One region of the Pectinatus sottacetonis genome, then DNA from elsewhere that is predicted to be linked to it. Evidence: riboswitches for the same ligand, from Rfam matches in the RefSeq annotation. Region 1 holds a riboswitch; each other region holds the start of a gene.

Evidence for each region. A riboswitch is a leader RNA that binds a small molecule or an ion and turns the genes downstream of it on or off. The one in region 1 is predicted to bind cobalamin.
Region 2: another riboswitch for cobalamin. It lies ahead of I6760_RS01410 (methylmalonyl-CoA mutase family protein); the one in region 1 lies ahead of I6760_RS04590 (energy transducer TonB).
Region 3: another riboswitch for cobalamin. It lies ahead of I6760_RS00925 (hypothetical protein); the one in region 1 lies ahead of I6760_RS04590 (energy transducer TonB).
Region 4: another riboswitch for cobalamin. It lies ahead of I6760_RS09090 (methyltransferase); the one in region 1 lies ahead of I6760_RS04590 (energy transducer TonB).

Annotation. Positions count from the first base shown of each region.
Region 1 covers NZ_WIQK01000001.1:998,870-1,004,430, forward strand. Annotated here, with positions in the region: gene I6760_RS04585 (TonB-dependent receptor) at 1-2,186, opposite strand, end outside; cobalamin riboswitch at 2,387-2,559, opposite strand; cobalamin riboswitch at 2,812-2,985, shown strand; gene I6760_RS04590 (energy transducer TonB) at 3,103-3,984, shown strand; gene I6760_RS04595 (MotA/TolQ/ExbB proton channel family protein) at 4,023-4,655, shown strand; gene I6760_RS04600 (ExbD/TolR family protein) at 4,642-5,052, shown strand; gene leuB (3-isopropylmalate dehydrogenase) at 5,102-5,561, opposite strand, start outside.
Region 2 covers NZ_WIQK01000001.1:325,853-331,413, reverse strand. Annotated here, with positions in the region: gene secE (preprotein translocase subunit SecE) at 1-113, shown strand, start outside; gene nusG (transcription termination/antitermination protein NusG) at 134-679, shown strand; gene rplK (50S ribosomal protein L11) at 707-1,132, shown strand; gene rplA (50S ribosomal protein L1) at 1,185-1,886, shown strand; ribosomal protein L10 leader region at 1,885-2,040, shown strand; gene rplJ (50S ribosomal protein L10) at 2,057-2,596, shown strand; gene rplL (50S ribosomal protein L7/L12) at 2,647-3,015, shown strand; cobalamin riboswitch at 3,231-3,409, shown strand; gene I6760_RS01410 (methylmalonyl-CoA mutase family protein) at 3,615-5,561, shown strand, end outside.
Region 3 covers NZ_WIQK01000001.1:213,125-218,685, forward strand. Annotated here, with positions in the region: gene I6760_RS00915 (TonB-dependent receptor domain-containing protein) at 1-437, opposite strand, end outside; gene I6760_RS00920 (hypothetical protein) at 517-1,914, opposite strand; gene I6760_RS00925 (hypothetical protein) at 2,183-2,617, opposite strand; cobalamin riboswitch at 2,815-2,996, opposite strand; gene I6760_RS00930 (hypothetical protein) at 3,163-3,345, opposite strand; cobalamin riboswitch at 3,305-3,479, opposite strand; gene brnQ (branched-chain amino acid transport system II carrier protein) at 3,925-5,274, opposite strand.
Region 4 covers NZ_WIQK01000001.1:1,926,281-1,931,841, reverse strand. Annotated here, with positions in the region: gene I6760_RS09095 (TonB-dependent receptor plug domain-containing protein) at 1-1,452, opposite strand, end outside; gene I6760_RS09090 (methyltransferase) at 1,449-2,468, opposite strand; cobalamin riboswitch at 2,602-2,781, opposite strand; gene I6760_RS09085 (MarR family winged helix-turn-helix transcriptional regulator) at 2,916-3,362, shown strand; gene I6760_RS09080 (cupin domain-containing protein) at 3,576-3,713, opposite strand; gene I6760_RS09075 (ECF transporter S component) at 3,767-4,303, shown strand; gene I6760_RS09070 (hypothetical protein) at 4,402-4,608, shown strand; gene I6760_RS09065 (hypothetical protein) at 4,638-4,994, shown strand; tRNA gene I6760_RS09060 (tRNA-Val) at 5,355-5,429, opposite strand.

The DNA.
Region 1 (5,561 bases):
CCTGCAGCAGCTTCACTACAATAAAATTTTCTATCAAATATATTATCAATTGCAAATTGAATTTCCGCATTATGGGCTATATTATAATTAATCGCTGTGTTAATTATAAAGAATGGATCTTCCGCTCCATATTCTCCTGTAATCTCATCTGGAGCTTGACGAGCACTAACATATTGACATTCCAACACTGTATTCCACTTTTGCTTGTCATATATGATCCCTGCATGTAATAAATGTCTGGGAATTCCATAATCTGGTTTGCTCACATCAGTTATATTAGTATTATCTACCTTATCACGTTCCAGTCGCCCAAACTGCCATGCATAATTAAAATATCCCTTCAAATAATCTGTAAATTTCCTGCTTAAATCCAATTCTATACCCTGACGTTTTTCCTTCCCATAATTTTCATATTGTTTATATGCTACTGTATTGGTATTAGGTACATAATGGCGTGTAAAAACAATTTTATCATTTGTTATAGTATGATAAACGGCTACATTCATATTAGTTCCTGCTGCCAATTGTTTTTTTAATCCCAACTCAAAAGTATCAGAAACTTCTGGGGCAAGAGCAGGATTAGCTATAGTACCACCGCTGCCACCTTCATATCTATAAACTTCTGATAATGGCGGTGGATTAAAAGAATGACCATAAGACACATACGCTGTTACTTTGTTATTAAATTTATAATCCAATGCTATTTTAGGACTAAATTCTGTATAATTTCCCTCTTTATGATTTACTACCCTGCTAAAGGAACCATCAGCATTGATATACTTACTAAATCCACCGTATTTTTTAAAATAGTCCATTCGTAAACCTGTATATAATGTGACTTTATCAGCAGCTTTATATTCATCTTGTAAAAACACTGCTGTATTACGTGTTTTTCCTCCATGCCTTTCAAACAATCCATATGTACAACTTATTGAATCATGATTTCGCCAATTATTCAAATATGATCTCTTTTGGTCAAAGCTTTCCTGATCAAAAGAAAGTCCTGTTACTACAACGTGTTTTTTTGCTTTTTCCCATGTTTTTTGCAAATCAATATTATACGTTTTACTTGGATAAGTTGAATCTATACCTGTCCCCGACCAATTTATTGATGTTGGATTAAGCGGGCTACTATATCCATTATGACTTATGTCCAAATATCCTAAATGCAGGTATATACTATTTTCTTGGTCTTTATAATTAAGCGTATGTAAGGCAGCTTCCTTTTTACCATCATATCCTAAAAATCGTGCTGGAGAAAAACTAACTACTCGGCCATCCTGAGTCAATACTTTTCCGCTAAATACCTGCTTACCATCTTTATCATAAATATAACTAAATGGATTTTTATAATTATATCTACTTCTACTTTTTAAATAATTATATTTTATTGATTTACTCTTATCAAATTTATATAAAAATTCAAAAGAATAATTTTTATTATTCCATTCTTTTTCCCCTCTTCCGCCAATGACATAATTGCCATTGCTTAATTTTGGCAGCGTAGTTGTGGAAGTACCACTACCTATATTACTTCCTGATGATGTATAGTAATACCCCTTATATCCTGCTGATTTATTATTTTCATATCCTATCCCAACAGAAATTTTTTTGTTTATTTTACTATTTATATATATCGCATCTTTATGTGTATTATTACTTCCATATGATTTTACAATATTTACCGCTAGCTTTTTTTTATTTTCCACAGTAAATATATTTACTACAGCCCCAACTGCATGCCCACCATATAATGAGGACGCTGCTCCCCGTAGAACTTCAATCCTAGCTATATTTTCTACAGGAAGTATTTCCCAATTTACACTACCACTAAATGGATCGTTTATCTGCTGTCCATTTACTAAAACCAAGATATCTGACGAATCGAATCCTCTGATTTGTATTCCTCCTTGCGCTGTTTGATCCATATATACACCTGGAAGCATTTGTAATGCCTCTGGAACAGAATGTATGTTTCTGCATTTTATATTCTCTGCTGTTATCACACTGACATTTGCTGGTACATTTTTTCTTTTTTTTATTGTTCTTGTTGCTGTCACTACAGTACTATCCAAAGCAAATTCGTCCGTATTCGCAGATGCAGCGTAACCTGTTGTCATCCCCCATAACATTCCTCCACAGCAGACGGTAAACAACAATCTTTTCCGTAAACAATATCTCATCATATTACTCCTTTAAATTAAAAATCCGCTATAACCGCTGCATTTACTTTATTAATATTGAATTTAGTTAATAAATTTTTTTATAACAAAAAGGCCATTACCAAGAGGAAATGACCTTTTTACAATAAAAGAACTGGCCAAAGGCCAGTGAATAATATCAATAAATATTGTATAATCGCCGTCCCTATCACTCGCAGGTTATAATGGTGATTGCTGAATAAGCAGTTCTTCTGACTCCAGTTCATTGCAATACCAGCCTTCTCAGATTTCTCCAATGGCATAAAAGGCTTGCTCCCTGTTACAGCGGCGTGACCGTACTGGTTTTTACCAGTTTCTCTATTAAGTCCTAGTGGACACTTATTCCCTCGATATTTTTTTAAAAACATTTTCATTTTATAACTTTACCTATATAAAATCAATAGGTAATATAAATATTATTATTGACAAAAATTATTTATTTCACTTATTATTAATAATTTTACCCTAAAGTACAACCACATATTACATAAAATCCTATAAATAGATAAATTTTGTGATATATATGCTCTAATAGTTTAATTTATATTTCTTGACAAATAATTTAAAGCTTTATATCATAGAAGTTAGATTTATTATCTTGATATAATTATCAATTATTAAATCAGCAGGTGCTGTAAGCTTAATAGAAAAGTACGGTCTACACCGTTGCGGTCCCGCCGCTGTAAAGGGGAATCATACTTCACTAATGTCACTGGGAAACTGGGAAGGCGCAAGTATGGTAATGATCCAGAGCCAGAAGAACTGCCTGCTAAAATCACCGTTAAAACCCACGAGCGATGGGAAGGGGATTGTTTTATTATGATGTCATTATTTTTTATGATATTATAAAGAGCACATTCTTTTCCTTGAATGTGCTCTTTAATTTTAAGGAAATTTAATTATGACATCATCAACTTACAATAACAATAATTATCATAAGCAAGGCCTGGTTATCTCTATTCTTGTCCACCTGATTTTATTTCTTATACTGGCATTAAGTGGTTTTTTTGCTATTAACAAACATATTCATTATCCTGATTCTAATCTTATTTATTATACCGATGATGCTTCATCTTCTTCTGACGCTGGAGGAGGTGGTGGCGGTGGTGGCGGACAAAACAATGCCATTACTAAAAATGATGTTGTCCTACCTGCTGCACAAAATGCTATTTCTAATGATAAAAAAAATCAACCTGTTTCAGAATCAACTTTTAATCCTAATGCACCTCAACCAATAAGGGAGGACAATGCTAACAACACTAAACAAACTGCTTTAGCAAATAGTGATAATAACACTGCACAGGGGACTGGTAAATCTGCTGGCAGCAATAGCAGCAATGGAAATGGCAGTGGCTCTGGTGGTGGAATTGGCACGGGCAAGGGACCCGGCAATGGTTCCGGTTCAGGTGGCGGCAGCGGCTCTGGCACAGGTGGCGGCTCTGGATCAGGCCACGGCAGTGGTACCGGTTCAGGCAACGGATCAGGACATGGCAGCAGACTTAAAGTAACAGTCCCTCCTAGACCTCTTAATGCTCCATCGCCTTCCTATCCTTCGAGTATGCGTGATTCAGAAATTGAAGGATCTGTAAGAGTAAAAATGACTGTCAGTGCTTCTGGCCATGTTGAAAATGTTATTGTTACCTCATCATCCGGGCAAAGTGCTTTTGATTCTGCTGCTATCAATACATCATATCGCTGGACATTTGTACCGGCTCGTAATGCTTATAATCAAAATGTCCGTTGTTATGTTAATAAGGAATTTATTTTCCGTTTCACTCAATAAGTAAAAGTAATATAATATCATCTCTAAGGAGGATTTTAATGGATTTCATTATGCAGGGACTCAGCTATTTTCATAAGGGTGGTTTTGTCATGTACATTCTGCTTTTATGTTCTATATTCGTTCTTTCTATTGGCATTGAACGTTTACTATATTTTAGCAAAGCTGATTCTGGGCGAAATTTTGCTGACAGATTCTATCGTCTTATGGTAAACAATAAAGTAGATGAAGCCAAGGAGTTGGCAACTAAAAGTAAGGGGGATCTAGCCTTGCTTTTGACTTCTGCCATGAATAAAACTTTTTCTGACAAGCATGCTTTATCAGCTTTTTTTGAAATACAATCTGGTATTTCCCTGGCAAAATTCCGGGCTCGTTTATATTATTTAAGCGTAGTTGTTACTATGGCTCCACTGCTTGGATTATTAGGAACTATAAGCGGTATGATATCGGCTTTTAGTGTTTTTAATCTTCAGTCAGGACAGGCAACGGCGATCACTGGTGGTGTTGGGGAAGCACTTATAGCTACTGCTATGGGGCTATGTGTAGCAATAATTGCCCTCATAATTCATGCTTATTTTACTCAAAGGGTTGACAGCATCTTAACGGATATGGAACAATCCTTCTCATTGGTTCAGTCTCATTATGATCGAGGTGAAAAAAATGCGTCTGCGTGACCGCCGTTCTTTTACCAAACCCGAGGTAGTAATAATTCCCATGATTGATATAATGTTTTTTTTATTAGTTTTTTTTATGCTCAGCACATTATATATGGTTAATATAAAAACTATTCCGGTAAATATGCCTAAAACCAGCCATGCTGAAATGCAAACACGTGTAAATTATCTTGTAACATTAAAAAAAGACGGTTCACTATACTTAGAAGATAAACCTATTACTGAGGTATCTCTGCTGCGTCAGGCCCAAATGCAAAAAAAACGCTATCCCAACTTTGCTGTTGTTATTCGTGCTGATAGAGACATTAAATATGATAAGCTTATGGCCTTTCTTGATAGATTAAAAGGTGCTGGTATAACACGCTTTGGCCTTGCCTCTGATACCAAAAATAAATAATTTATAAAAATACCCTCAACGAATTGTTGAGGGTATTTTTATAAATTATTTATTTTATTAAACCAATTACAGCCTGAGTCATTTCAAATGTATTAACCTTTTTAAATCCAGCCGTAAAAAGATCGGCAGTCCTATAACCAGCAGCTAAAACCTCATCCACAGCTGCTTCAATATCACAAGCAGCAGCCTCTTCATGTAGTGAATAACGCAAAAGCATCGCTGCTGACAAAATTGTCCCTAATGGATTAGCTATTCCTCTGCCTGCAATATCGGGAGCTGAACCATGTATCGGTTCAAACAAACTGGTATGCTCACCAATACTTGCTGATGGCATAAGTCCTATTGAGCCACCTAACACAGCAGCTTCATCACTCAATATATCACCAAATAAATTTCCCGTGACAATTACATCGAAAGCTGTGGGATTTATAGCCAGCTGCATAGCACAATTATCCACATACATATTTTCTAATTTTACCATGGGATATTCTCCAGCAATTTTTGCTGTC
Region 2 (5,561 bases), 670 kb from region 1:
AAGAATTGTCTTCTTATACAGCCGTTGTATTTATCGCAGTGATATTTGTTTGTGCTCTCATCTGGATATGTGATAATTTTTTTGCCAGAGTTTTGGAATTGATTTTACGTTAAGTGCCGGGGAGGTGTAATGAATGTCCATTGATACGGAAAATATAAAAAAATGGTATGTCATTCATACTTATTCCGGTTATGAAAATAAGGTAAAGGCTAATTTGGAACGAAAAGTTCATTCTATGGGAATGGAAGATGAAATATTTAAAATTGTAGTTCCCATGGAAAATGAAATTGAAAAGAAAAATGGCAAGGAAAAAGTGGTCAGCCATAAAATTTTCCCTGGGTATGTATTAGTAGAAATGATCGTAAGTGATCGTTCTTGGTATGTCGTTAGGAATACGCCAGGTGTAACGGGGTTTGTTGGCTCTGGGACTAAACCTATTCCTCTTAGTGAAGGCGAAGTCAAGAAAATTTTAGGATCCTGTGATGAAAATGGTGAAGGCAAGGTTCATCTTGATATTGAAGTAGGAGAAAGTGTACATATTAATTCAGGAGCTTTCGAAAATTTTGCGGCTACCGTTACTGAAATTGATTATAATAAATCTAAAGTAAAAGTTATTATTGATATGTTTGGCAGGGAAACAACTGTTGAAGTTGGCTTTGACCAAATAGAAAAAATATAGTCTATTTAGTTTAAGGAGGTGTTATTAATGCCGAAAAAAGTTGTTAAAATGGTAAAGTTACAAGTTCCTGCTGGTAAAGCTACTCCAGCTCCTCCAGTTGGTCCAGCATTAGGACAGGCCGGGGTTAACATTATGGCTTTTGTAAAAGAATTTAACGAACGCACCGCAAAGCAGGCTGGACTTATTATCCCAGTTGAAATTAGTGTGTTTGAGGATCGTTCCTTTACTTTTATCACTAAGACGCCGCCAGCTGCTGTGTTATTAAAAAAAGCTGCTGGCATAGATAAGGCTTCTGGCGAACCTAATAAAACAAAAGTTGCTAAATTAGCACGTGCAAAAGTTGTTGAAATAGCACAAACAAAAATGCCTGACTTAAACGCTGCTGATATTGAGGCTGCTACCCGCATCATAGAAGGAACAGCACGTAGCATGGGTATTGAAATCGTAGATTGATTTTGTACTCGTGGGAGGCAAAACCGTTATAACCACGAAAGGAGAATTTTTTATGGCCAAATTTGGCAAGAAATATCAAGATGCAGCAAAACTTATTGAAGATAAGTTTTATGATGCTGCTGAAGCAGTTGATTTAGTAAAGAAAACAGCTACAGCAAAATTCGATGAAACTATAGAAGCTGCCATTCATTTAGGGGTAGATCCTAAATATGCTGATCAGCAAGTACGCGGTGCTTTAGTTTTACCACATGGTACAGGCAAGGCAAAACGTGTTTTAGTTTTTGCTAAGGGTGATAAAGTTAAGGAAGCAGAAGATGCTGGTGCTGATTTTGTTGGTTCAGATGAATTTGTGACTAAAATTCAGGGTGGATGGTTTGATTTTGATGTTACAGTAGCAACACCTGATATGATGGGAGTTGTTGGTCGCTTGGGTAAACTTCTTGGCCCTCGTGGCTTAATGCCTAATCCTAAATTAGGCACTGTTACCATGAATTTAACTAAAGCTGTTAATGAAATCAAAGCAGGTAAGATAGAATATCGTACCGATAAAGCGGGAAATATTCATGTTCCTATTGGGAAAGCGTCTTTTGATAATGCTAAATTATTAGAGAATCTTCAGATTTTACTTGATACACTTGTAAAAGTAAAACCAGCTGCTGTAAAAGGACAGTACATGAAATCTGTTACTATAGCTGCAACTATGGGACCAGGGATTCACATTAACCCGCTTATAAAGACTTCTAAAGCTGAATAATATAATTCTTATAAAACTTAAGACAGCAGGTGCTGCAGACGCAGTATAATAGATAAGCCTGCCGAGGTTAAATGGATTTTTGATATATAGTATTTAATATAATCTTAAATTCAGCCTGCGGCAGGAATGTCGCAGGCTGTTTTAGTTTTGTATGAGAGGAGGTGTTTTCATTGGCAGTACGTCCAGAAAAACAAGCTATTGTTGCTGAATTAAAAGAAGAACTTTCTAAAATACAAAGTCTTGTTCTTACAGGATATAAAGGTCTTAATGTTTCACAGGATACTCAACTGCGTACAAAAATGCGTGAAGCAGGTGTTACTTACCGTGTAGTAAAAAATACTATGCTGCGTTTTGCTGTGAAAGAATTGGGATATGAAGAATTGGTTCCTTACTTAGAAGGTACTACCGCTATTGCTTATTCGGCAGAAGATCCTGTTGCACCAGCAAAGGTAATCGAAGCTTTTATTAAGGAAAATAACTTAGCAAAAACAGATGTTTTAACTGTTAAAGCTGGTGTAGTTGATGGTAAAGTTATTGATGAAGCTGGAGTTAAAGAATTGGCTTCCCTGCCATCTCGCGAAGTTCTCATTGCCAAAATGCTTGGCAGTATGCAGGCTCCTATTTCCGGTATGGTCAATGTACTTCAAGGAACTATTCGCAACGCTGTATATGTGCTTGAAGCTATTCGTAAACAAAAAGAATCAGCATAAGCAGATTACTATATAAAACTAATAAAAATTATCTTATGGAGGATATTAAAATGACTAAAGAAGAAATAATGCAGGCCATTGAAGAAATGACTGTTCTTGAATTATCTGAACTCGTAAAAGCTATGGAAGACAAATTTGGTGTTAGTGCAGCTGCTCCTGTTGCTGTTGCAGCTGCTCCCGCTGCCGGTGGTGCTGCTGCTGAAGAAAAAACTGAATTTGATGTAGTTCTTGCATCAATTGGTGCTAGCAAAATCAATGTAATTAAAGCTGTACGTGCCATTACAGGTCTTGGCTTAAAAGAAGCTAAAGCTTTAGTTGATGGTGCACCTGCTCCTATCAAAGAAAAAGTTTCTAAAGATGAAGCTGCTGATATTAAAGGCAAATTAGAAGAAGCCGGCGCAACTGTAGAAGTAAAATAAATTATTTTACAGCTCGGTTAAAAAAGCCCTGTATCTAAAAAAGATATGGGGCTTTTATATTTTTCTATATGTAAAAAAATATAATAAAAATTTAAAAAGTATTAATTAAAAAAACATTATGTTATAATTTTCATAATAACTGTGTCATATTAAAAAATATCTAAAAAAGTATAGTTGACAAATACAATAAATCCGGTTAATATTAACATGAAAATAGAATATAGAGGAAAACAGGTGTCTATTAGGACTTAATAGGGAATTCGGTATAAGCCGAAGCGGTCCCGCCACTGTAAAGATGAGTTTTTCAAACTATGCCACTGAAGCTGATGCTTTGGGAAGGCTTGAAAATACAATGAGTCTAAGCCAGGAGAACTGCCTGTTTTAACATCACCGTTAGCATCAGAACTTATTGATGCTTATACCTGCGAGCGATAGGGAGGAGATTTTTACTGTGCATATAAAATTTTACATAGTTATTTCTCCGGCTTAGTTTTTTAGCCGGTTTTTTATTTGCCTAAATTTTATAAAGCTTAGTATTTATCATCTGTCTGGAACTTGCAGACAGATTTTTTTATTTTGTAATTTTGAGAGGGAGGTTTCTGATGAAAGAAGAAACAAAAAATCAAGATGAAGGCGGCAGTCTTGATTTGAAGGCTATGCTGAAAAAAGCGGACGAACAAACAGATTTTCCTAAAGTACCATTTGATGAGTTTGTTCCGCCTACTTATGAAGAATGGAAAGATGCCTGTATTGCGCTGCTAAAGGGTGCACCATTTGATAAGAAAATGTATACGAAAACATATGAAGGCATTACATTTGAACCTATGTATACCAAGGCTATGACAGAAAGTATCCTACCCAAAAATTCTTTTCCGGGAATGAATGATTTTATGCGTGGTTCACGTATAAGTGGGTATGTAGGACAGCCATGGGGTGTGGCACAGTCATGTGATGAAACTCTGCCGAAGGAAAATAATGAGCTTCTCAAACATGAAATTGACAGGGGATCAACTATCTATAATTTGAGGCTTGACAGGGCTACTATATTGAATGAGGATGCTCAAAATGCCGATAAGGTTGGTGATGAAGGTTGTAGTATAACTACACTTGCTGATATGCATAATATTCTTAACGGTCTTGATCTGAAGAAATATAGGTTATATATTTATGCAGGTGCATCGGCACTGCCTATTTTATCAATGGCTGCAGGGGCATTACAAGCATCAGGGAAACATTTGAAAGAACTGCATGGTTTTATAGGCGCGAATCCTATTGGACAGATGGTAGCACAAGGAAAAAATTACACTGCCCTTACTGATTTGTATGATGAAATGTACCAATGTGCGTTATGGGCTGATAAAAATACACCTGACTTGCGGACTATTATGGCAAAAAGTGATGTGTTTAGTCGTGGTGGAGCTAATGATGTACAGGAAATGGCATATACGATATCCATGGCTGTAGCTTATTTGAGAGCTATGCAGGAACGCGGTTTGACAATTAAGCAAGCGGCATCAAAGATTTGTTTTGGTTTTTCAATGGGTGCTAATTTCTTTATCCAGATAGCAAAATTGAGGGCCGTTCGTCCTATATGGGCAAAAATTGTAGAAGCATTTGGCGGAGATGAAAACGATCAGCGTATGTATATTCATGCCAGACCGGCATTGTTTTTTAAAACAGTTTATGATCCCTATGTAAATATGCTCAGAAATACTACGGAAATTTTTTCTGGTGTTGTTGGAGGGGTGGATTCATATGAAAATGCAACTTTTGATGAACCTATTAGAAAAGGTGATGAATTTTCCCGCCGTATAGCCCGTAATGTGCAGATTATGCTTCAAGAAGAGTTTGGTTTATTAAAACCGATAGATCCGGCAGGTGGTTCATGGGCTGTTGAAAGTCTGACAAAACAGATGAAGGAAAAGATTTGGGCAGAATTTCAATTAATAGAACAAAAAGGTGGATTAATCAAGGCCCTTCAGGAAGGATATCCGCAGACTCAGATCGCTGAAGTATTGCAATCAAGATTCAAAAATGCAGAATTTCGTAAAGATCGTATTGTTGGGAATAATATGTATCCTAATATGACAGAAAAACTGATTGATAAACGTCCGGAAGATACAGTTGCCCTTAAAAAGCAACGTACAGATGAAATTAACGAATATTTGAGTGATATTGATGAAGTATTTAAGCAGGAAAAGCTAAGTAAACTAGCTGATATATCACAGAAAAATTTGGTTGATTCAGCTATAGAGGCAGTAAAATCTGGGGCAACTATTGCTGAAATACGTAAAGCGCTTAATACGAGATATGATGGTGTAAGTGAAAATATAGAAGTAATAATGCCGCACCGTTGGAGTGAAAGATATGAAGCTTTGCGTAAGGTAACAGAAAATTATAAAGAAAGAAATAATGATAATGTCAAAGTGTTTTTAGCGAATATGGGGCCGATACCGCAACATAAAGCCAGAGCAGATTTTTCTACCAGTTTTTTGCAAGTAGGGGCATTTGATGTCCTTTCAAACAATGGCTTTAAGACAACAGAT
Region 3 (5,561 bases), 790 kb from region 1:
AAATCTCGCTCTGTATTAAAAGAGGAAGAGGTTGCTGCCGACCAGGGATCATAGCCGTTTTCCTGAGTATAACCGTTGGCAGCACTGTATTTATATGCCAGGTCTATCATGGAACCGGAATGCATGGTTAAAGCACTCGCATAAATTGCAGACTTAGCATCCAGCGGACGCCATATTCCCCCATTTAAAATATTAATAGGTTCGTTATATCTGGAAACCGGTGGTCCGCCGGTCTGTGTATTTCTGGCATAGGTAGTATAATTACCTCCACTCGTGATATCATAAGTTCCGCTTGGGTCGGCATTTATTCCCCAATTTATGTAATTGGCATTTTCTCCATTTATTACCAGCTGATTCCATGCCTCACATGGTGCGGTATAAGTAAGCAAAAAAAGAGCCAGGGGATATAATACTATATATTTATTATTCCTTTTCAAAATATTTCTTCCTTATTGTTATTATTATAAAAATAAGCAGGGACAAATCCTTTGCCCCTGCATTCAGTCAGTGACCCGGTTATTTGCCGGCATAGGAACTTATAAAATCATCATATTCATCCTGGCTCATCCCGGCACGGGATACCAATACCGGATGGACAAAACCACGGACAGACTTAATAGCACGACTGCCGCGGCGGGTAACGGCCGGCATCGCCAAGGAGATTGCATTAAAGGCCGGAGTACCATCTGTCCAGCCAGAGGCCGTAGCGGCATCGATAGCGCTGCCGGAAATACCGCTGGCATCATAGACACCCAGTGTATCACCCAGCATGCCCCAGACCTTGCCCAATTCGTCGGCCGGCAATAATGCCCACAGATAACCGTTGACAGTTGATATGCTGACATTACTAATCAATGTAGCTGTATTGTACAATAAATCATCACCCGTCAAATCGGCTATATTGGCATGCCATAAATGACCGGTGAAAGCAAAATTGCTGTCGTAAGAACCATTTATGATATAAGCCGTACCATCCTCAAGAATGGCCAGTGAACGGATATCAAATTTATCATTATCGTATTTTGAATCAGTTTCTGTTGAATTGGCCGGCCGAACGAGATCAGTCACGGTAAGGCCGGTGGTGACCTTTTGAATACGTGAAGTATAGTTCCATTTCCACGAAGTCTGGTTCCACTGCGCACCGCCCAGAGCCGTCACATAGAAGCTGCCGCCATAGTACTGCAAATCAAAGACATTCGGTGCCAGGCTGGCACTCGGACCGCCGCCGCTGACCGGTGTCAGCGTGCCGGGATCGAGCTTGACAATGATACTGTTATAGTAAGTATAGTTCGCCGGATTAGATGGCGAACCGGACAGACTATACTGCTGGGCTGCGGCATAAACGTAGTCAGTGCCTGATTCAGTATTAAATACCGAGTCGACACTATGGGCTTTTGCTCCTGATGTTGTCGGTACAAACTGATAATCATGGCTGTCCAATGTCAGGGTTTCGGCTCCGCCGCTGACATCGTGAATAAGCTTGAATATACGTCCGTTATCATTGTTCACTCCGGTATAGTCAGCACCGTAAAGTGTGCCGGCATCAGTCCCGCCCGGTGAATTGATGCTGTAGATATTGAGCAGCGGAGTACCATCATTGTATTCATAAGCCGACGAATTTTCCGCGACTGTTTTTGTCCAACTGCTGGGATCATACACGGAAAGCGTACAAAAAGTCTGTTGATAGCTTGAATCATAATTTCTTTCTACCAGCAGCACCCTGATACCGGTGCCGCTGCCGCCGTTAAAGTAAAAGGCGATAGGATCGGTATTAGTGAACTCAGTCCCGCTCCCTGATACAGGAGTATACGCCGGTGTGCTGGTGCTGCTGGAAGTAATCAGGCGCAGACGCCCCTTGTTTGACAGTGATGTAGCAAAATTATAAAATGTTGCCACTACAGTTGAAGTAGACATAAAAGACCCTTCTTTCTACATAAACAACTAAAATTTGACTGTTCTAACATTGAAACATGAATCATTTTTCACTATAATATTTTTTCACTGCTCCTTTCCCTCGTGGACAAAAAATATCATTTGCAATAAAATTTTTATCCCCCCTTTTTCCTTGACAACAGCATTGTGGTTTATAAAAAACATCTGGTGAAATTGAACTCCTGAAACTTTTATTTTATCCTCCAGCCTCCTGAACAGAACGGTTAAAGGCAAAATACTTAAGTGAAAACTACTGTTTTACTTTCTGAATAACAGCCGCCGTAATATCTGTACTGCTGTAAGTCGTTACTGCAGCCTCAAGCACGACAGCCACACCTGCGTCTGCCGCGGCTGCTTTTACGGCTTTCTGTATTTTTTCCCGCACGGGTTTCAGCAAAACATCTTCTTTTGCGCTTTCTTCCCGTCCGATAGAAATACTGAGTTCCCGGCGTTTATCTGCTGCCATGCCTTTACTGCGCTGGTTATAGTCATTCTGGGCAGCCTTGCGCATATTTTCCAGTTTCTGCAAAATAGCATCAATGCCCGGATAGCTGGCTGTAACCTGCTGTATATCTACTATGGCAATTTTTTCTGCCGGAGCTGCGCGCACTGAAAGCGGCATGAGTATTCCCAAGGCCAGAAACATTGCCGCCATAATGGAAATGGTGTCTGTTATTTTTCTCATATTTTCCCTCTTATCTATAATTTAATAATTATTATTTATTTATACCAGTATTGCTAATCTCCCGCAAATATACTGGTGCGGGATACTAAAATTCTATGGCAATAAATACCGGCAATAAAAAAACTCCCTTGCGGGAGTAATTGCGCTCACAGAAAAAACTGTTCCACGTAATCTCCTCCCCATGCCTCGCAGGTCAAGCGGTGATCGTTAAACAGGCAGTTCTCCTGACTTCGGTTCATAGCTTACCGCGCCTTCCCAAAGCAGCTGCTTCAGTGACGTATTTTGCGGATTGCTCCCCGTTACAGTGGCGGGACCGTGCCGGCTTTTCACCGGACTTCCCTATTAAGCCCCGAAGGGCACCTGTTTCTCTATATTAAGTTTTGTCTGTACTGAAAAAACAGAGTGTACAACTCTCATTTAACCAATGCTGCGCAGCCTGCTATCACACTACGATAAAAACAGCCAAAAAAATATATAGCTTTGATACTCAGCTGCAAAAAAAGCGCCAACCATCCCGCCCGGCGGAACAATTGACGCTCTATTCTCTAAAGCGGCCTGCTTACCGGGTCATCAAATACACACTTCCAGTCAAAATATGCGACCTGAATAATCACAACCAATACAGTATAAACCATCTGCGGCCTGTGAGTGTGTGTCTTCAATCCCCGACCTGTACATCGCAGGCGATACGGATAAATAAAGCAGGCAGTACCCTGACTAAGGCTCATTATCATATTTCTCCCTGGTAAGAGGAAAACAGAAACATGATTCACCTTCACAGTTGCGAGACAGCGCCGGACTTGCACCGGACTTCCCTTTTAAATCCGCCCCAAAGACGGATACCTGATTTTATAAAAAATTCTATTATTTTATTATAATGGCAAAATAACGATTAATGATTTTCTAATAAAAGCTATACATATTTATTTATTGACTGATGGTCATTAAATAGCTTTACTTATAAAGTACCACCCGTATTTATCTTTGTCAACTCATATTTTCATGTATACAGTATATAAACCCTGACAATGCCTTACTGCTATAACTTTATGCCACAGAATTTTTTTTATAATACTGGATGCACTTCTAAGATAAATAAATTTTTTAGCATGTTTTATGAAATATTAAATAAGTGTATATGGTTTAGCAATGCAGTATAACAATCTCATTCAAATTCATATAAAAACAACCCTTTGCCCGCCCTTAAAAGAGCGGACAAAAGCATTTATATTAGACAGGCTTTTATAATCTAAACTATATACGGACAGTTCAAAATGGAAACAAAACTTTCTTACTACACTAAAGAATCATTTATCATCAGCTGTATAAGTCAAGCTTTCTGTCCCTTTTTCAAAACATGATATGCCATAACCAATGATTATTCCTAATAACGCCGGAATAACCCAGCCAAGATGAACAGGATAAAAAGGAATATATTTATTAAATAAGAAATTTATCCCTGTTATTTGTATACCTGCTGCATTTATTCCATCAAAAATACTAAAAAATAAGGTAAACCCCAGGCTCCAGCGGTATACACTGCTGCGTTCCTTCCACACCCTGGAAAATAATGACAAAATCACCAGAACTATAACAACAGGATACATTGCTGTGAGAAATGGCACAGATATTTGAATCAATTTTGTAAGACCAATGTTTGCAGCTACAAAACTAAATAAAATGCAGTAAAGCAGAATACGCTGATAGGATACCCTGTTTTGCGATGCCTTGTTAAAATACCAGGCGCATGCTGATGCTATACCACAGCTGGTAGTAAGACACGCTATAGTCATAATTACTGCTAAAAGGATATTGCCCAGCGGACCGAAAAACACACTGGCTGCATTAGCCAATAATACGGCACCATTATTAAATGGGCCGAAGGAACCTGCACTCGTAGCTCCGATATAAGCCAGTGATATATATACGCCACTCATAAGTATTATGGAAATAAGACCGCCAGCAATACATACGCGGCCAATTCTCCGTTTTTCTTTTACACCGCGCATCCGTACTGTATTTACTACAATAGCACCAACAGCCAATGATGCGAGCAGGTCCATAGTCAGATAACCATTTTGGAATCCCTGGGCAAAAGGAGCTGTTATATATGTTCCAACAGCAGCTGAAACGGCTCCCAATGGAGAAATATATGATCTGGCAAATAAGACAATAAGAAAAAACAGCAATATAGGCGTAAGTATTTTGCCAATGCGGTCGATAATTTTATGGGGATTCAAAGCCAGCAGATACGTTGCTATGAAGAAAGCAGCTGTATATAGAAGCTGACTCCATACCATGCTATGTATAGATATAAAAGGACGTACACCGATTTCAAAAGCAACAGCGGCTGTCCGTGGAATTGCAAATAAAGGTCCAATGGTAAGATATAACAGCCCCAGCAAAATAAAGGCAAATTTGGGATGAACATGCTTGGAAATAAATTCTGTGTAGTGACCTCCCTGGAAAGCGATAGCAACGATGCCTAAAAAAGGCAGTCCAACTCCGGTAAGTAAAAAGCCTGCTATAGCAGGCAGCAAGTTAGTTCCTGCCGCTTGTCCCACTGCTGGTGGGAAGATCAAGTTACCCGCACCAAAATAAATAGAAAACATCATGAACCCAATAGATATTATTTCTGTTCTTTTCAAATATTCCACTCCGATTCCGTTCATTTAATATTATGATAAACATTATTATAAAATAGCAAAAAAATTAAAAGTCCCATAAAATAAAAGCGTTTACAAGACTTTTATATGTTAATTATACCTTAATATTTTAAGAAATTAAAGTAAATTTATTATAAAATATAATTATTTATGCAGAAAATATGTAAAAGTATAAAAAGACTTTGTTTTTTTATACTTTTTATTATGGTGCAATCCTGATATTATTTTCTGACTGCTACAAACAAATAATGCAAGTAATTCTTCTTTAGTCTTTTTAT
Region 4 (5,561 bases), 930 kb from region 1:
TTCCACAGAAATATCATAAAACATTGATTTTTCCGGTGTCAAATCAGCATTTCCTGCAAGATTAACTAAATTACCATTTTTAACAATATTTAAATTCAAAAATAATTGATTAGGTGACGGCACACGAAATCCTGTTCCTATATTCAATTTATACCGCAAATCCGCTCTAGGAGCATAGGTCAATCCAAGTTTAGGACTTAAATTTGCCTTAAATCTATTACTATCATCCAATCTAAAAGATGAGACCATAAACCAATCAGGAGCCATTTTCCATTCATCCTGCAAAAAAACTCCTGTATAATTAGTCCTTACTGCCGAACCCGAATAAAGTTTCCCACGAAGTATTTTACTAAATTCATTTTCACCAGTCTGTATTCCTGTTCCTTTAAATAACTCTGAACGATAATCACTTCCCCATGTAAAACGGTGCTTATTACTAATATTACGACTGGAGCGGGCTTCAATTCCTGTTAATGTAGTTCGTCCATAAATTGCATTAGTATATTGTCCTGTGCGTCGATTCAGAGTATCGTTAGTTTTATTCCAAATTGAATTATAAATATTTATATATGTATCACATAACTTTTGCTTTTTTTCATAGCTCAAACTATACTGCTGCCGATTATTTTTATTATGTAGATCCGTAAAAATTTTATAATTTTTCAGACCATTAAATATCCCATATTCATGGTTATTTTCCCGCATGTAAGATGTATATAATGAAAAAGTTTCATCCTTTGCTGAATGATAATTTATTCTTGCATTAAAATTGTTACGAGTACCAAAAGGGAAAAAACTAGTTCCATTTTCTTTTGCGAGTAAATTCTTTTTTACATGATTAGCAGAAATATAAAACTCCGTTTTACCTTTAAGCCCTGAACCATAAGATACAGAATAATCATGTGAAGAATGAGCCGTAGTATTATCTAATAATTCATTTATTTCTAATTTTAATTTTTTCTTTTTTCCTTTTTTAGTCACAAGATTAATTACACCACCCAAAGCATCTGCGCCATACATTGCAGCTGCACTGCCACGTACAATTTCTATACGCGAAATATTATCAAGTGGCAATCTTGCCAATTCATAATCAAAATCTGGTTCCGCAGGAATACGCCGACCATCGATAAGAATCATTGAATATCTAGACGAAAATCCTCTAATATTAAGCGTCTGTTTCCCATCATTTCTGCTTATGGCAATTCCTGGTAAACTATCGATAATATCCTGCAGTGTACGGGCATTACGTCTGCTTATATCCTCAGCTGTTATCACTGATACATCAGTAGGTAATATTTTTTTATTTATCGGCGTCTTAGTAGCAGTTACTATTGTTTCTTCAAGAGAAAATGCCGATAGATCTTTTTCTGAAACATCAGTATTTTTTGCCATACAATAGCCTATATTATTTACTAATAAAATTACCAGTATAGTTAATAAATATTTTTTCATATAGCTGTCTTTTTCCCTTCTTTTTGGTACCATTCACCCTGAAGTTTAGCTATTACACCTTTTTGTTCTTTACAAGCCACTGCTTTAAACCCTACTTTTTCCAAATAAGCTCTAAGTTCAGGCTTGGGAGTTAAAATATTGAATCCTGCAAAATTACTGGACAACCAATTAAGAACAGCTTCTTTAGGAGCTGTCAATTCTTTATTGACATTATGGCTTACAAGATAAAGATACGCTTCGTCATTACACGCTTGATATATTTTTTCCAAAAGATTTTGAAGCTGTACTCCCGCAAAATCGAGTACACCAGATGCTATAACTAAATCATATCCTGTTCCTAAATTATCTGTTAAAAAATCGCCCGACAATATAGAAAGCTTTCCAGTTAAGTTTTCTTTCTTTATAAAACTACCTGGTATGTCAGCAACTTCAGGCTTTTCGAAAACAACTCCTTCTGACTGCGGATATTCTTTAATGAATTCTATTGCCATCCTGCCGGAGCCACCCCCTAAATCAAGCAAACGGATTTTTTGTTTCTTGCTAAAAAAAGTTCTAGAAGAAGTCAGCAGCGACTGTACTCTTCCAGTCTTTATTTCCGTATCAGCCAAACGTGCCAGCTCATGAAAATCATAAAATGAAAAAACGGAATTTTTGGCAGCAGTTGCTCCAAACCTTACTAAATCATCTATATTATTAAGATGTGTTTTTTTATCCCAAAACAAAAAATACTCTCCTAAATATAAATGACTGTTTCTCGATAAATAAACTGCTGCTTCATTTTTATTAATATAAAAATGACCTGTTTTATCCAATATTCCCATAGATGTTAACCCCCGCAGCAAATGTCCCAGATTTTCCTTGTCGAAACCCGTTAAATCAGCCACTTTATCAACAGTTTTTGCTTCATCTAAAAAGGAAAATACATCCAAACGAATAGCCGCTAGTAATATCTGGGTTTCCTTTTGCTGTTGCAATATATTAAAAAATATTCTCGGACTGTAATCTGGCATTTTCATAAAATATCTCCTTTTATCATAAATTAGAAACTATTTTGACATAAAAAAAGACTTGACGATCAATTTTGATATGATCAACAAATCTTCATTATAACAAGGCATTGCTAATCTCCTCCCCATCGCTCGCAGGTAAAACGGTGATTTTTATCAGGCAGTTCTCCTGGCTATGGATCATTGCTGTTCATCAAACCTTCCCAGATATATATCCAGTGGTATATTTTGTGATAGCTCCTCATTACAGTGGCGGGACCGCGTTGGCATTTCACCAAACTTCTCTATTAAGCAATAAAGCACCTGATATTATTAAATTTTTTTAGCTGCATAATATTTTTTATGCTTGTATATTAACAATTTATATTGTTTTTGTCAACCAGGGTTACAAATATAGCATAAATTATTTATTAAATTTAACTTGAATCCACAATAAAATATTAATAAAATAGATATATGGATAAAAAAACACAAATTTCATCACAATTAGTAGGCCTTATCGAAACTATTGCAAATAGTAAAATGAAAAAAATGAACTTCGGCAGAGGAATTATATTATATAGGGGGGAAATCCATTTAATAAAAGTTTTAGGTGATTATCCAGGAATGTTCATTTCTGAAATTGCACGTTTTTTTTCTGTATCACGAGCAGTTATTTCCAAAAGCATTGCCAAACTAGAAAAACATGGATTTGTAGAAAAAAAGATCGATATGGACGATAAAAAGAGAATCCGTATCTTTTTAACACCTCTGGGGAAAAAAGCTTTTCTCCAGCACAAAATTTTCCATGAAGAAAAAGATAGTTATATGTTTGATTATTTAAAAACGCTTTCCCCAATGGCACTGGAAAGCATATCAAATTTTTTAGACTACGCACAAAAAATGGTTGATCATCACTTTTAATCTAATACAAAAAACTGTCGCATGAATAGCATTCTCTTATAAAAATGCATACATGTGACAGCATATTTTAGCTGGGAGTAATCTGTTTATTTCATCCAGGATACCTTAGCAGCGGAAATGACAGCATCATTTTGGGCAAATTGCTCCAGACTGCCATCTTTTGCCTGAACACAAACATACTATAAGTCTTCCTTTCCAGCTGTTAATGCTCATTCAGCATGGTACTACCCGGATCATACTTCTTTCCCTTATCGAAAATTCTTCACCATCAACAAAAAATCTGCCGCTGCCATTAGTAATAACATAAAGGTCTTCATTTTCCTTATGGCTGCGGACAAAAGAATTGCCCATACCAGCAGGAAGACAATTAACTGATACTAAACTATTTTAAACGAGGGATTAATATGGATAATAGTAAATTAAAAAACGTTGTTCTTACAGCAATGTTTGCCGCACTTATTTTTTTAGGAACATTTATCATACGGATTCCCATTCCAGCAACCAGCGGCTATATTCATTTTGGTGACGGATTTATTTATGTGGCAGCTATGGTTTTGCCTTTGCCCTTTGCAGCAGCTGCGGGAGCTATCGGGGGTTTTTTATCTGACATGCTGGCAGGATATATGTTTTATGCTCCATGGACAGCCATAATCAAAGCTCTTATGTCCGTAGTAGTTGTCCTTATCTTTCGCCACAGTTTTATAGACAAGAATTTTGTATTCAAAAAAAACATTGGCCGGGCATTGGCCGCCACTGTTTTGGCTGGTATAGTAAATGTAGGCGGCTACTTTATTGTAGAATGTTTTATGTACACACCAGCAGGAGCTTTGGCAAGCGTTCCCATGAACTGCCTGCAGTCTATTTTCGGAGTTGTAATTTTTTTCATCATTTCACCAATTTTTTCACGTATATTAAAAACGCTCTATCCCAATAAAAAATAAAATCTTTACCATTTCAGCTGCAGAAAACTCATACTACATTTCAAACTGCTAAAAACCGGTAGAATTAAAAGGCATCATCAGATAATATTAAAGATGACGTGATAGAAAATGATTCTGAATCAGAAACATCGACTCATAAAGAAATAATGTCACGTATGATTGATAGTTATAGCCATTTTAATGGCATAAAGGATGATGATAGAAAAATGGATTATGAAAAAGAATATTTTAATCGATTAAATCAAGACGTGGTTTCTATAAAAAACGATATGAATTCTATAGAAAAAAATATTAATCTACTATAAATTCCAAATTAAATGACTTTACATCAGAAATGCGTGATAGAGATAATCAACGTCATAATGAAATTATTGCCATGGAATCACGCCTAAGTGATAATATGGTAAATTCAACAAGGCAGTTATTTGCTGATATACAAAACAGAGATGTTAAGAACATAGCTGATCTTCATGGTAGGGATGACCAACGTCATAATGAAATTATCGCTATACAGAAAAGGATGGACTATAATATTGCTGGTATAAAAACGGAAATGAAAAATACTAAGCGGTGGATTATTGGTTTAGTAATTGCTACTAGTCTATCATTTTTAGGAATTGCTATTTCATTAGTTATAGGAATGACAAATATTGTAAATATTATATGGAATTTAATAAAGATAGCGAAATGATTTAATAGATTAAACCAAAAAGCCCAGCATTGGCATAAAACCAGTGTCAGGCTTTTTTTATTTTGTGTAGCTTTACTTTTTTTGTGTATTTAGCGTGATTTTGTCAGCTGGATAATAATTATTGATTGGCATACTTTTGGGCATATTTTATGATAAAAATAAAGTGAATATCAATGGAATATTTTTCACCAGAAAAGTGTAATATTTTTTAAGTAAAAATCAAAACGTAAATATTTACTTACAACAAAAAACCGGCAGAAAAAATCTACCGGTTATCATTTAATTTCTAAGTTTGTTGCCAATTTGTTGCCAAAGACCACTTGGTAAATTACTATAAAATCTTAAATACATTAATTCTATTGGTAGGGTATGGTGGTTTCGAACCACCGGCCTCTTGAATGTGAATCAAGCGCTCTCCCCCTGAGCTAATACCCCATATATCATTAAACCACAATGATATATTTAACAATATGAATATATTATATCACTAACCTTCTTAAAATTAAACTAATAATTATACGCATCTTAAAATATCTGATGTCTTATTACTTATCCGTAAATTTAAGT